Regions from separate parts of the Bacillus cereus group sp. RP43 genome, predicted to be linked through region 1. Evidence: predicted binding sites of a transcription regulator. Region 1 holds the regulator's gene; the other holds the start of a gene.

Region 1 (7,865 bases):
GAATTAACCTTCCTTCCGTTCCTAACTCATGAATGTAGCTCAATATTTCATTTTTAATACGCAGTACCATTTCAACACTATGTAAAACGTGAACTACCTCGGACATCGTAACGACCTCTTCAAATTCTAGAATGCCCAAATTCGTAATCCCATCATTCCATACAGCTTTATATTTTTCTAACGTTTGAATAGCTTGGTTTGCCTTTGTTAAAATTACACCTATATCTTTTAGTGTATAACGTAAGTTCCCTTGATATAGTGTAATTACGTTACGTCTTTGTGAAATAGCCACAACAAGGCTAGCCGTCTGCTTTGCTACACGCTCTGCCGTTCGGTGACGCATACCTGTTTCAATAGAATCAATGGATGGATCTGGAACTAATTGTGCGTTTGCAATTAAAATTTTGCTCCCAGTTTCATTTAAAATAAGTGCTCCATCCATTTTTGCTAATTCATATAAACTAGCCGGTGAGAATGCACAATTAATGTGAAATCCTCCATCAACAATACTTTTAATTTGCTCATTATACCCAAGAACGATTAACCCTCCAGTTTGCGCACGAAGCACGTTATCTATCCCTTCGCGTAGTGGTGTTCCTGGGGCAACGAGCTGTAGAATGTTAATCATACTTTTGACACGTTGCTTGTTTTCCTCCATAGCCTAGCCTCCTAATGTCAAACGAAGCGCTTCTCCTAAATTAGAAACACCTACTACCTCAATCCCATCTGGAATTGTCCATCCTCCCAAATTTTTTCTAGGAATAATAGCACGTTGAAATCCTAATTTCGCTGCTTCTTGTACACGTTGTTCAATTCTTGATACTCTTCTTACTTCTCCAGTTAGGCCTACTTCTCCTATTACCGCATCGGTTGGTGCAGTAGGTTTATCTCTGAAACTTGAAGCAATACTTAATGCAACGGCTAAATCGATTGCTGGCTCATCTAATTTCAAACCACCCGCGACTTTTAAATATGCGTCTTGATTTTGCAATAATAAACCTGTTCTTTTTTCTAGCACTGCCATAATAAGTGAAACGCGGTTATGATCAATTCCCGTCGCCATTCTTCGAGGATTTCCAAAACTAGTAGGGGAGATTAATGCTTGTATTTCTACTAAAACCGGTCTTGTTCCTTCCATTGAAGCAACCACTGTGGATCCTGCAACTCCAACTGGACGTTCCTCAAGGAAAATTTCAGAAGGATTTAGTACTTCTGCAAGACCTAGTTCCTTCATTTCAAAGATACCCATTTCATTTGTGGAACCAAAACGGTTCTTCACGGCTCGCAAAATACGATATGTATGGTGACGATCTCCTTCAAAGTAAAGAACTGCATCAACCATATGTTCTAGCATACGTGGTCCTGCAATTGCCCCTTCTTTTGTCACATGTCCGACGATAAAAATAGGAATCCCTTTCGTCTTTGCAAGTTTCATTAATTCCGCTGTACATTCACGTACTTGCGCTACACTCCCTGGGGCTGACGTTACTTCAGGTAAATGTATCGTCTGAATGGAGTCAATAACAACAAAAGCTGGATTCATCTCTTCAATGTGCGCTGCAATTCGTTGTAAATCAGTCTCTGCTACAACAAATAGATTACTACCCTTTACATGCAAACGATCTGCACGAAGTTTAATCTGCTTTGCTGACTCCTCACCTGATATGTATAGTACATCATATGAAGAATCGGCTAATTGCGATGAAATTTGTAATAACAATGTTGATTTCCCAATCCCAGGGTCTCCACCAATAAGTACTAAAGATCCATCTACAATCCCGCCACCAAGTACACGGTTAAACTCTTGAAATTTCGTTTCAATACGTGCCTCAGACTTTGTTTCTACCTCTGTTAAGCGTCTTGGTTTTGTTACTTCTGATTGAATTGCATTGGCATAATTAAGGCGTCTTGATGATACAACTGGTTCCATCTCTTCAACAAGCGTATTCCATTGACCACATCCAGGACATTTCCCCATATATTTTGGCGACTGATAACCACATTCTTGACATGTAAATTTTGTTTTCTTTTTAGCCATATCTTTTATAGTTCACTTCACTTTCATCTACAAACGTTTATCCTTCTCGTACAAGAAAGAGGGCTATCGCGTAGCCCTCTTTGTTTGTCTATACTTATTTTACCTTTTCCGCACTATGAATGACAAATGATTCTCCTTCTACATCAAAGATAACTTTTTGTCCTTTCTCAATAGCACCTTTTAACAGTTCTTCTGATAGTCTATCTTCTACATGTTTTTGAATTGCTCTACGAAGCGGACGAGCACCGTACTCTCGATCAAATCCTTTATCAGCAATTGCTGCAATTGCTCCTTCTGTTAAGTGCAATTCAATCTCTTGTTCTTTTAAGCGATTCACTAACTGATTCACCATAAGAGTTACAATTTCTTGAATATGTTTTTTCTCAAGCATATGGAACACGATAATTTCATCAATACGGTTTAAGAATTCTGGACGAAATGCTTTTTTCAATTCATCCATTACTTTACCTTTCATATCTGAATAATCGCGGCTCTCATCTTGTACGTTAAATCCAAGATGTTTATTACGTTTTAATGCGTCTGCACCAACATTAGACGTCATAATAACAATTGTATTACGGAAATCAACTGTACGTCCTTTAGAATCTGTTAAACGACCATCTTCTAATACTTGTAGTAAAATATTAAACACATCAGGATGAGCTTTCTCTACTTCATCTAATAAGACAACTGAATATGGCTTACGACGAACTTTCTCTGTTAATTGTCCACCTTCTTCATATCCAACATATCCTGGAGGAGATCCAACTAAACGAGAAGTAGAATGCTTTTCCATGTACTCAGACATATCGATGCGGATCATTGCATCCTCATCACCGAACATAGATTCCGCTAATGCCCTCGCTAATTCTGTTTTACCTACACCAGTCGGTCCTAGGAAAATAAATGAGCCAATTGGACGTTTCGGATCTTTTAATCCCGCTCTCGCACGACGAACAGCTTTTGCCACAGCTACAACTGCTTCATCCTGCCCAATTAAACGATCATGTAAAATTGATTCCAAGTTTAATAATTTATCTGTCTCTGTTTGTGCAAGTTTAGAAACCGGAATACGTGTCCATGTGGAAACGACATTTGCAATATCTTCTACTGTTACTTCTGAGTTTTCTTGTCCTTGTTTCTCTTTCCACTGACGCTTTGTATCTTCTAACTTTTCACGTAAACGTTGTTCCATATCACGTAAGGAAGCAGCTTTTTCAAATTCTTGGCTTTGTACAGCTGCATCTTTTTCTTTTCTAATTTCCTCAAGCTTCACTTCAAGCTCTTTTAAGTTTGGCGGTGTTGTATAAGAACGTAAGCGCACTTTTGATGCAGCCTCATCAATTAAATCGATTGCTTTATCAGGTAAAAAACGGTCTGTAATGTAACGATCTGAAAGTTTTACAGCCGCATCGATTGCATCATCTGTAATAGATACGCGGTGATGCGCCTCATAACGGTCACGTAAACCTTTTAAAATTTGAACTGATTCTTCTAAGTTTGGTTCATCAACATGAATTGGTTGGAAACGTCTTTCTAATGCCGCATCCTTTTCAATGTATTTACGATATTCATCTAAAGTTGTTGCACCAATACATTGTAATTCACCACGTGCTAAAGATGGTTTTAAAATATTCGATGCATCAATTGCACCTTCCGCCCCTCCTGCACCAATTAACGTATGAAGCTCATCAATAAATAGAATGATGTTACCAGCTTGGCGAATCTCATCCATCACTTTCTTTAAACGATCCTCAAATTCACCACGATATTTTGTTCCAGCAACAACTGTACCCATATCTAATGTCATAACACGCTTATCTCTTAAAGTTTCAGGAACTTCATTATTTACAATTTGCTGTGCTAATCCTTCCGCAATTGCTGTCTTACCTACACCAGGTTCTCCAATTAATACTGGATTGTTTTTTGTTCTACGGCTTAACACTTCAATTACACGTTGAATTTCTTTACTACGTCCAATAACAGGATCTAAGCGATTTTCACGTGCAACAACTGTTAAATCACGTGCTAGACTGTCAAGTGTAGGCGTATTCGCATTTGTTGATGAACCACCTTGGTGACCTGAACTAGCTTCATTACTTCCAAGGAGTTGTAACACTTGTTGTCTTGCTTTATTTAGGCTTACACCTAAATTATTTAAAACACGTGCTGCTACACCTTCACCTTCACGGATTAAACCAAGTAAAATATGTTCTGTTCCAACGTAGGAATGACCCAATTTACGAGCTTCGTCCATAGACAACTCAATAACTTTTTTAGCACGAGGTGTGTAATGTACTGTTTGAGAAGCTTCCGTGCCACGTCCAATTAATGCTTCTACCTCTTTTTGAACTTTCTCTGGACTTAATCCAAGAGCAATTAACGCTTTTGCTGCAATTCCTTCACCTTCGCGTACAAGCCCAAGTAAAATATGTTCTGTTCCAATATTATTATGCCCAATGCGAATTGCTTCCTCTTGAGATAAAGCTAATACTTTCTGTGCTCGTTCTGTAAATCTTCCAAACATCATAGAAATCGCCTCCTACTTGCGCTTAATTTTGTTCAATTCGTAATCGCTCACGGATTAAGGTTGCTCTTCGATAATCTCTTTCTTCTGGTCCTAGAGGTCCTCCTGCATATTGTTGCAAAATGCCCGGCTGAGTAAGAACCATTAACTCAGTTAAAATATTTCTCGATATACCTTGTATATATCCTAAGTCAATACCAAGTCGTACATCTGATAAGCAAGTGGCTGCTTCTGCAGATTGAATTAAACGACTGTTAGCTAGTATTCCGTAAGAACGATATACTTTATCTTCAAGCTCAATACTTGAATTTTGTACAATTAATTCTCTAGCCATTTTTTCTTGATGAATGATTTGTTGAATGACACTCTTTAAATCTGCAATAATATCTTCTTCTGATTTCCCTAGTGTCATTTGATTTGACACTTGAAATATATTACCTAACGCTTCGCTACCTTCACCGTATATTCCTCTTACTACTAACCCTAATTTTTGAATTACTTGTATAATACGGTTAATTCTTTTCGTTAAAACCAGTCCCGGCAAATGAATCATTACCGAAGCCCTTAATCCTGTACCAACGTTAGTGGGGCAACTCGTAATATATCCAAGCGATTCATCAAAAGCATATTCAACCTGTTCCTCGATCCAATTATCTATTTGATTGGCACTTTGAAGCGCCTCTGATAACTGCAAACCTGAAAATAGGCACTGAATCCTAACATGATCCTCTTCATTAAGCATGATACTTATATGTTCACTTTCTGATAGTAGGCATGCTCCGTATTCTGTTCCTGCAAGATTTGGACTAATTAAATGCTTCTCAACTAAAACTCTCCTTTGAAGAGGATTTAATTCATTCATTTTTAATAGTTCAAACGCCCCAAAAGGTTCTACAGGTTTATTTATAAACTTCTTCTTAAATAACTCATGAATCTGTTTAGCTTCTTCCTCGTTTTGCATAGTAGAGAATTGATATTTTTTAAAATTACGAGCCAAACGAATTCGACTACTTAAAACAATATCAGAATCAGGGCCATCCCCCTTCATCCATGGACTAATCGCTTCATTCATAATTCTGTCCAGTGACATAGAACTATTCCCCCTCTCTATGCTCACTAAGCTGATTTTCAAGACCTCGAATTTCATCTCGTACTTCAGCCGCTTTCTCAAATTCCTCTTTCTGTACATATTGTTTCAGATTGAGTTTTAGTTCATCTAATTCTTTCTTTAAGTAGATATTTCCTTCTATACGTTCAGGAATTTTCCCACAATGTTCTGTATGCCCACCGTGAAGACGTTTTAACAATGGTTTTAAATGCCCCTTAAATGTATCGTAACAAGAAGCACATCCAAAGCGTCCCACTTTTGTAAATTGTTCATATGTCATCTTACAATTCGGACATCTTGATATACTTGTATTTGAAAATGCATCTTGCCCTTCTTCAAACATCGCTGGTTCACTATGCAATAATCCGGCTAATAGGTCATGGAATGAAAAATTAGACTGCGGTGATTGAAAGAAAGACGTATAGCCACTTTGTTCTGCACATTGCTCGCAAAGATGAACTTCCGCCTTTTTTCCGTTGATTACTTTTGTATAATGTAAAGTTGCTGGTCTTATATTACAGTTTTGACAAGTCATCGCTATCTCCCACCTTTACAACAGGAACGATCTATCTCATGATACTTTTCATACATTACTAGATTGTTCTCTTTTCTTAATCCATTTAGTAAAAGCACATGTCATCTTTCAAAATTCCTACAATATTAAACTGCATTATCTTAGTTATCATTCTTAACAAAAGTTATATTTATTTATATTTCAGTGTTCTTAACATTGCGCATAATATTCGAGCCCTAAGTTCATCTCGAGAAGGAACATCCATTAATAATACAGAACGATCTAGTACGCTTAGCATAAGTTTAGCTTCACGATTTGTTATAATACCCTCTTCTATTAAACGTATAATCATGCTTTCTGCATTTCCTTGCGCAACACTATGATCAATCATATGAAGCATTTGATCAATAATGTCTATATCGTCATGCAATTTGACTTTTATAATGCGAATGTAACCCCCTCCACCTCGTTTACTTTCTACTACAAATCCTCTTTCTAGCGTAAAACGGGTATTGATTACATAGTTGATTTGAGACGGCACACAATCGAATCGATCAGCGATCTCATTCCTCTTGATTTCAATCACATTATTATTGCTTAAGTCAATAACTTGCTTTAGATATTTCTCAATGATATCAGATATATTTCTCATTTATCCGCCACCTTTATTGACTTTGACTATCTTTGACTTTAATTATATACGTATTAAAAAAATTTGCAACTCTTTTGCTTATTCACTATCCTAGCCACATTTCCCTATCTTTAATCAAAAGGACAATTCTTTAAGTAAAGATTTTTAAAATTACTACGAATTGTAAAAGGAAACACGAAAAAACACAAGTCAAAAGACTTGTGTTTTTATCTTGCTTGGCGACGTCCTACTCTCACAGGGACAAGGTCCCAACTACCATCGGCGCTAGAGAGCTTAACTTCCGTGTTCGGTATGGGAACGGGTGTGACCTCTCTGCCATCATCACCAAACTGATGAAGGTATATTCCTTCAAAACTAGATAACATTGCTTCATATTATATGGTTAAGTCCTCGATCTATTAGTATTCGTCAGCTCCACATGTCACCATGCTTCCACCTCGAACCTATCAACCTGATCATCTTTCAGGGATCTTACTAGCTTACGCTATGGGAAATCTCATCTTGAGGGGGGCTTCATGCTTAGATGCTTTCAGCACTTATCCCTTCCGCACATAGCTACCCAGCTATGCCCTTGGCAGAACAACTGGTACACCAGCGGTGCGTCCATCCCGGTCCTCTCGTACTAAGGACAGCTCCTCTCAAATTTCCTACGCCCACGACGGATAGGGACCGAACTGTCTCACGACGTTCTGAACCCAGCTCGCGTACCGCTTTAATGGGCGAACAGCCCAACCCTTGGGACCGACTACAGCCCCAGGATGCGATGAGCCGACATCGAGGTGCCAAACCTCCCCGTCGATGTGGACTCTTGGGGGAGATAAGCCTGTTATCCCCGGGGTAGCTTTTATCCGTTGAGCGATGGCCCTTCCATGCGGAACCACCGGATCACTAAGCCCGACTTTCGTCCCTGCTCGACTTGTAGGTCTCGCAGTCAAGCTCCCTTATGCCTTTGCACTCTACGAATGATTTCCAACCATTCTGAGGGAACCTTTGGGCGCCTCCGTTACACTTTAGGAGGCGACCGCC
Region 2 (7,865 bases), 1.0 Mb from region 1:
GTAATATACATATTAAAGTATAGCGGAAAATACATCGATTAGATAGAGTGTTGCAACTTAAGTGTTTTGACGGATCATCCGTAGGGTAATATAGTCCTATAGATAAAGTCTTTATTTAATTATAGTGAATTTTGGGCAGTTGGACAAATAAAGGAAAAATCGTGTTATAATTAACTTTTGTTTGGAATGATAAAAAAGATAACTTTATATATATAGAAGGGAATTAAAAGATATGTATTTGCAATTAGGATCGATTGAACAGGTAACTGTTTTACGCGAAACGGAAATCGGATATATGGTTGGAAACGAAGAGGAAGAAATCTTCCTACATAAAAACGAACTAGCTGGAGAAATTGCAGAAGGCGATACAATTGATGTATTCTTATACCTTGATCACCAAAATCGTATTTCAGCAACAATGAAGGAACCAATTATTACAACACATGATTGGAATTGGGTAAAGGTTGTAGAAGTTATTCCTAGTTTAGGTGTGTTTGTTGATATTGGTGTATCAAAAGATATACTAATTCCACTTGATGAGTTTCCAATTTATATGCCAGTATGGCCAGAAGTCGGCGACGAATTATATTGTACGTTAAAATTAACGAATCGTGATCGTTTAATTGCTCTTCCGGCAAGAGATAGTGATATGCAAGAAATTATCGTAGATGCAACGCCATCTATGCGTAATAAAAACGTAAATGGACGTGTGTATCGCTCACTTCAAGTTGGTTCATTCATACTAACTGACGAGCATTTCCGTGCTTTCTTACACCATACAGAAAGAAAAGAACAAGTCCGCATCGGTGAGCGCGTAACAGGTCGTATCATTGACGTAAAAGATGACGGTACAATCAACATTTCACTTCTTCCTCGTAAAGAAGAAGGAATGGAAGATGATGCAGCAGTACTTTATGCATATATGGAAGAACGAGGCGGAGCGATGCCGTTTTGGGATAAGAGCCACCCAGAAGACATTAAAGAACGTTTCAACATGAGTAAAGCTGCATTTAAGCGTGCACTTGGTAAGTTGATGAAAGAAGAGAAGATTTACCAAGAAGAAGGCTGGACTTACTTTAAGAAATAAAGTGGACTAAAAAGAACTATCTTTTCTCTAAATTTATTAGGGAAGAGATAGTTCTTTTTGCGTTCAGTAAAAGTTAGAAATATTGATAGAAGATGAAAAAGAACGACCTTATTTGAACAAATAAGATCGTTCTTTATTTTAGTTCTCTTTCCCAAAAAGATGAGAAAATGTATCTTTTAAGTCACTGTCGTTTATTTTAATATCCGCCTTTTTTAATTCATCTTGTAATAACTTTTGACCGAAGGAAGGGTCGGCAATACGTTCTTCTTCTAAGTCTTTACGGATAGAGTCTTTCACTTCATCGTAAGGTTGTAAATCTTTTTTATCAGTTAGTTTAATAATGTGATAGCCGTTTGGTGATTTAACGGGATTGCTAATTTGACCGGGTTTTAATTTGTAGGCAGCTTTTTCGAATTCAGGTGTCATTTTGCCTGCCCCGAAGTATCCGAGGTCTCCGCCATTATCTTTTGATACTAAATCTTGAGATTCTTGTTTCGCTAATTCTTCAAATGAAGTGCCGGTATCTAATTTCTTTTTTATTTCTTTCGCTTCATTTTCGTTACTTACTAAAATGTGACTAGCTTTAATTTCTGGTTTGTAGTGATCTTTCACATCTTTTTCTGTAACGCTTTGTTTAATCGCTTCATTCAATGCAAGTTTGAATCTAATTTGATTTTTGAAATCTTCTTCATCTTTTAAACGATTATTTTCTAGTGTTGCTTTGAATTGTTCTCCATATTGATCTTTTGCTCTTTTTACTTCTTTATCCACTGCATCATCAGATACTTTATATTTTTTAGTAATAACATCTTGTGCTACCATTTCGTATAGCGTGTCTTTTCCATATCGATCTTTCAATTGTTTTTCGAAATCGCTCTTCGTAATGGTTGAGTTTGTTGTTGTGGCGATTGTGGCCGAGTTATTTTTTTGTCCGCAAGCAGATAGCATTATTATACTTATTAGTGCAGTGATAATGAATATACTTTTTCCTTTCATGCTAACACCTCATCCGAATATGTTATCGCTATTGTAGAATATAGAAGTGAACATGAAGTGAATTTTTAATGTTTTTCCCCTGTAAAATGTAAAAAAAGTACATCAACATTAACGTTGATGTACGATGTAATCAAAGGTGATCAGTTTTCTTAGAATATGCACGCTTTCCTTGCTGAATATTTTTTTGCTCTTGTTCATTTTTTTGAGTGCGCTTTGCATTATTGTCGCGTGCTTTTTTGTCGTTATCGCTCGTATGTGGCATATGTATCAACTCCATTTCTAAACGTTGTACGTTTATCATTTCCTTTTTCGTAAAGACTATGTATAGCGGGGCATTTATGAATAATAAAGTGAAACTTTAATCAGTGGGGGGTCTTCATCCCCCGCTGATTATTAGCCCGCACCAATCGGGCTTTTACGGGCAGCCCGACCCCCACCTAACTTCTTTGCTTTCGCTGAATTTTGAGGTAGGGGTCTTACTGCCCGCAAATAGCGGGGTAAAGGTGGATTAGAAATGGATTTGAAGCTGAATTATACTGAACTTATTAAGAAGCTAATCGTTGTAATTATTGCAGGTTTATTAAATGCAATTGGAATGAATTTATTTTTAACACCAGCGAAAGTGTATGCGAGTGGTTTTGCTGGATTGTCTCAATTATTGTCACAAATATTAGGTGACTTTTTATCTATTCATATATCTACGGGTGTATTGTTTAGCTTATTTAATATTCCTGTCGTTATTTTAGCGTGGAAAAAGGTTGGAAAGGCTTTTACGTTTTTTAGTTTTCTTTGTGTTATATTTATGACTTTGTTTTTAGAAATTATCCCAGTTAGAGCGGTTTCGAACGATATCATATTGAATGCGATTTTTGGTGGTATTATTTCAGCGATTGGGGTAGGAATTGCTTTAAAGTGGGGTGCTTCTACCGGTGGCCTAGATATTATCGCCATGATTTTATCAAAGATAAAAGATAAGCCTGTCGGCACGTATTTTTTCTTCTTTAATGCAATTATCATTATCGCCGCGGGCTATGTGTATGGATGGGAAAAAGCATTATATACTTTGGTTACTTTGTATGTGTCAACGAGAATTATTGATGCGATTCATACCCGTCATGTGAAGATTACGGCATTAATTATTACAAAGAACGGGGCAAATGTGCGAAAAGCGATTCACTCTCGCTTAGTGAGAGGGATTACAACTATACCAGCAACAGGTGCTTATACAAATGAAAATAAAGAAATGTTAATGATTGTTATTACTCGTTACGAGTTGTACGAATTAGAGAGGGTTATTAAACAGGTGGACCCAGGTGCATTTACAAATATACTGCAAACGGTCGGGGTGTTTGGATTGTTTAGAAAAGATTAAAGAGGACCAAAGTTGGTCCTCTTTTTTAATGCAAATTCGTAATGTTTTGCAATTGCTCCTGCATTTCACGTAGCTGAACTTTTTCAGCAGTTGAAGAGTTTGCATAAGCAGAGTGCAAAGAATTTTTTGCTCTATAAACGAGTTCCTGTTGTTCAGCGCCACTTGAACAAGAAACAGCACTTGCAACAGCGTCTCTAGCTTGTTGGAATAGTAAGTTCCCCATTTAAACCCCTCCAAACGAAGAGTTACTTCTCGCTTTTTCTGCCTCAGCTAATGTACCTCTGTACGGGAATCTGGCATCATGCTTCATAACAGCATCGGCTCCTTGCTGGATAAAACGTTTTGATTTGTTCTTTTTACCCATTCGAAAAACCCCCCTTTATTTAGCTGAAAACAATTGACGCGCTTTCTCTTGCGTCTAATAATAGTATGAGCGTTTGGCGAGAAACTATAAGCAGGGAATTTTTAGATTACAATCCAAGAACCTCTTCTAAATATAGAGCGATACCATCTTCTTCATTCGTTAATGTTGTATGATTTGCGAGTGATTTTAATTCAGGGATTGCATTACCCATTGCGATTCCATGACCAGCAAATTCGATCATTTCAAAGTCGTTATCCTCATCACCAAAAGCGATAATTCGTTCTTTAGGAATATTGTAATGGCCTGAAATTTTTTGTAATCCGACAGCTTTATTTAATCCGCTTTTTACAATTTCAATAATTGGCCAAGGCGCACCCCATTTTCTATGGTCGATGACTTCAGCATGCATATCTGTTAAATGTTGGCGAATTGCAGCAGAATGCTCGTCATGTGCATCGATTAATAAGCAAGTTGGGTGGTCATTTAAAATATTTAATAAATCTCCTGTGAAAATCTTTGGAGAACCGAATTCAAAAATATGTTTTTTATCTTCATCAATTTCACGGACATACACATCATCCATGACTTCAGCATAGACATTTTTCACACCGAAATCAAAGCAAGCTCGGACGATTTCTTGCGCTGTTGAAAGTTCAAGAGGAGAGTGATGTGTTCCCCAATTTGAATCAAGTGGGTGATGCACGTAAGCCCCATTAAAGTTTACGATTGGTGTGTTAAGGCTAAGTTCTTTATAATAATCGTAACTAGCGCGGAATGGACGCCCTGTTGAAATAACGACAATATGTCCTTGTTCTTTTGCTTTTGCAATTGTGTTTTTAGTTCTTGGAGAAATTATTTTGTTGTCTGTTAATAATGTTCCGTCTAAGTCTAAAGCGATTAAATGTTGTTTGTTCATAATTTCACCTCTTATAATAATTTTTTGTTTCTATCTGTATTTCCGTTTTTAATATGCAGAAATAAGAGGTTAGACTGGGTGAAACTACTGTAGATGAAAGTTTCACTATATATCCATCTTACGTCGCGAAGCGCTGTGGTGTCTACTATTTCTCGTTGGAAATTAGGAAAAGTCAACATCTTTTTAGAAAGTTCAAACAATGTTTATTTCATTATGTACAATTTGTGAAAAGGGTTACATTGTTTGAATGATGCGACTTATAATGAACATGTAATCTTCTCGTATATGTTTGACTCTCCTTTGAAACTGGCCTAAACTTTGGTTGGTTTCTTTTTTTTCAACAAATATACCAACAATTCCTGCTTAAGCTTGTGTAATTATATATATGTACATGAGTAAACGGTAGTACTTGTTTCCTAAACATGACAGAAAAGCTTTCTTTTAAAATGGATATACTAATGAGGCAAGACGTCATGGAAGGAGAATGGAAATGGGACAAAATCGCAGGTTTCGTTCAGGGCAAAAGGCGCCAAATGATGGCATTTACGTAGAAATTGGTGAAACGGGAAGTATGGTGAAAGATCCACAAATGGTGAAATTAACTGCCGGGGAAAGGTTTCCAGAGAACGCAAATCATAACCGTCAGTGGACATATAAAAGAAAACCGTAACAGAAGCCGCAATCGTTATTGCGGCTTTTTTTGATTAGGAAAATGAATGTTACTTTTTTCTTTTTCCAATAATAAGTTGGAACTACATAAGCAAAATTATTGTATAAAAAAGTCAGTTGGCGTATAATCAAATCAAAGGTCAAAGAAAGTCAAACATTTGGAGGGCTGTAAAGATGGACTTAAATCAAATGACAACGAAAACACAGGAAGCGATTATGAGTGCTCAATCTTTAGCGGTATCTCATCATCATCAAGAAGTAGATACTGTTCATCTATTGCTTACGTTATTAGAGCAGCAAGACGGATTAACGGTACGTATTTTTCAAAAAATGAATGTCGATATAGAAGCGTTAAAGCAAGGCGCTGAAAGTTTAATTAAGAAAAAGCCTTCTGTAACTGGAAGCGGGGCAGAGGCAGGGAAATTATATGTAACAGGTGCTTTGCAACAACTGCTTGTAAGAGCAGGAAAAGAAGCGGAGAAATTGCAAGATGATTACATTTCAGTCGAACATGTATTGCTTGCTTTTTCTGAAGAAAAAGGCGATATAAATCAATTATTTACAAAATTTCATATTACGAAAGATAACTTATTACAGTCTTTAATGACAGTTCGGGGGAATCAAAGAGTGACTAGTCAAAATCCAGAAGCAACTTATGAAGCGTTAGAAAAATATGGCCGTGATTTAGTGGCTGAAGTAAGAGCGGGGAAAATTGATCCTGTAATTGGCCGAGATAGTGAAATTCGCCGCGTAATCCGTATTCTTTCACGCAAAACGAAAAATAACCCTGTTTTAATCGGAGAGCCAGGTGTTGGTAAAACAGCAATTGTTGAAGGATTAGCGCAGCGTATTGTGAAAAAAGATGTCCCAGAAGGACTAAAAGATCGAACAATTTTCGCTTTAGATATGAGTGCACTTGTGGCCGGAGCAAAATTCCGCGGTGAGTTTGAAGAGCGTCTGCAAGCTGTATTAAATGAAATTAAAAAGAGTGAAGGTCGCATTTTATTATTCATTGATGAACTTCATACAATTGTCGGGGCTGGTAAAACAGAAGGAGCGATGGATGCAGGAAATATGTTAAAACCAATGCTAGCGCGTGGTGAACTGCATTGTATTGGAGCAACAACGCTAGATGAATACCGTAAATATATTGAGAAAGACCCAGCGTTAGAAAGACGTTTCCAACAAGTATTAGCAGAAGAGCCAACTGTTGAGGATACAATTTCCATTTTACGTGGTTTAAAAGAGCGTTTTGAAATTTATCACGGTGTAAATATTCATGACCGTGCGATTGTAGCAGCATCTGTTTTATCAGATCGATATATTTCAGATCGTTTCTTGCCCGATAAAGCAATTGATCTTGTTGATGAAGCTTGTGCAACAATTCGAACAGAAATTGATTCTATGCCAACAGAATTAGATGAAGTAACGCGCCGCATTATGCAGCTGGAAATTGAAGAAGCTGCTCTTGGGAAAGAAAAGGACTTAGGTAGTCAAGAGCGCCTAAAAACATTGCAACGTGAATTATCGGATTTAAAAGAAGTTGCAAGTAGTATGAGAGCGAAATGGGAGAAAGAAAAAGAAGACATTCATAAAGTGCGTGACTTACGTGAACATTTAGAGCGCTTGCGCCGTGAGTTAGAAGAAGCAGAAGGAAATTATGATTTAAATAAAGCAGCTGAGCTTCGCCACGGGAAAATTCCAGCTATCGAAAAAGAGTTAAAAGAAGCGGAAGAGATGGGTGCACATAATAAACAAGAGAATCGTTTATTACGCGAGGAAGTAAGTGAAGAAGAAATTGCAGACATTGTTTCAAGGTGGACTGGTATTCCTGTCGCAAAACTCGTTGAAGGTGAACGTGAGAAATTATTACGTCTTGAACAAATTTTATCAGAGCGTGTTATCGGTCAAGAGGAAGCGGTAAGCCTTGTATCAGACGCAGTTCTTCGTGCTCGCGCTGGCATTAAAGATCCGAATCGTCCAATTGGTTCATTCATTTTCTTAGGCCCTACAGGTGTTGGTAAAACTGAGCTTGCAAAAACATTAGCACAAACGTTATTTGACAGTGAAGAGCAAATGATTCGTATCGATATGTCTGAGTATATGGAGAAACACGCAGTATCACGCTTAATTGGTGCGCCTCCTGGATATGTTGGATATGAAGAAGGCGGACAATTAACAGAAGCAGTAAGACGTAAACCATATTCTGTTATTTTGTTAGATGAAATCGAAAAAGCACATCCAGAAGTATTCAACATTTTATTACAAATGTTAGACGATGGACGCATTACAGATTCACAAGGACGTACAGTAGACTTTAAAAACACGGTTATTATTATGACTTCAAATATTGGATCTGCTCACTTATTAGAAGGGCTAGAAGAAGATGGTTCTATTAAAGAAGAGTCAAGAGAACTTGTAATGGGACAATTAAGAGGACATTTCCGACCAGAATTCTTAA

What was found. Region 1 encodes CtsR, which represses protease genes until heat stress. Its sites were predicted from a motif close to ATGGTCAATAAAGGTCAAACA; they were not measured.
Positions count from the first base shown of each region.
Region 2: a site for CtsR is predicted at 5,541-5,561, ahead of clpB (ATP-dependent chaperone ClpB). Genes of this name have one in related genera too.

Region 1 is NZ_JARVHQ010000001.1:5,056,266-5,064,130, forward strand. It holds gene disA (DNA integrity scanning diadenylate cyclase DisA) at 1-658, opposite strand, end outside; gene radA (DNA repair protein RadA) at 662-2,038, opposite strand; gene clpC (ATP-dependent protease ATP-binding subunit ClpC) at 2,133-4,568, opposite strand; gene mcsB (protein-arginine kinase McsB) at 4,591-5,655, opposite strand; gene mcsA (protein-arginine kinase activator protein McsA) at 5,660-6,208, opposite strand; gene ctsR (transcriptional regulator CtsR) at 6,378-6,839, opposite strand; rRNA gene rrf (5S ribosomal RNA) at 7,053-7,168, opposite strand; rRNA gene QCI75_RS26310 (23S ribosomal RNA) at 7,218-7,865, opposite strand, start outside.
Region 2 is NZ_JARVHQ010000001.1:4,025,696-4,033,560, reverse strand. It holds gene QCI75_RS21055 (CvfB family protein) at 233-1,087, shown strand; gene prsA (peptidylprolyl isomerase PrsA) at 1,226-2,083, opposite strand; gene QCI75_RS21045 (DUF3941 domain-containing protein) at 2,214-2,345, opposite strand; gene QCI75_RS21040 (YitT family protein) at 2,598-3,455, shown strand; gene QCI75_RS21035 (DUF3813 domain-containing protein) at 3,481-3,678, opposite strand; gene QCI75_RS21030 (hypothetical protein) at 3,679-3,819, opposite strand; gene QCI75_RS21025 (Cof-type HAD-IIB family hydrolase) at 3,926-4,735, opposite strand; gene QCI75_RS21020 (YjzC family protein) at 5,226-5,405, shown strand; gene clpB (ATP-dependent chaperone ClpB) at 5,579-7,865, shown strand, end outside.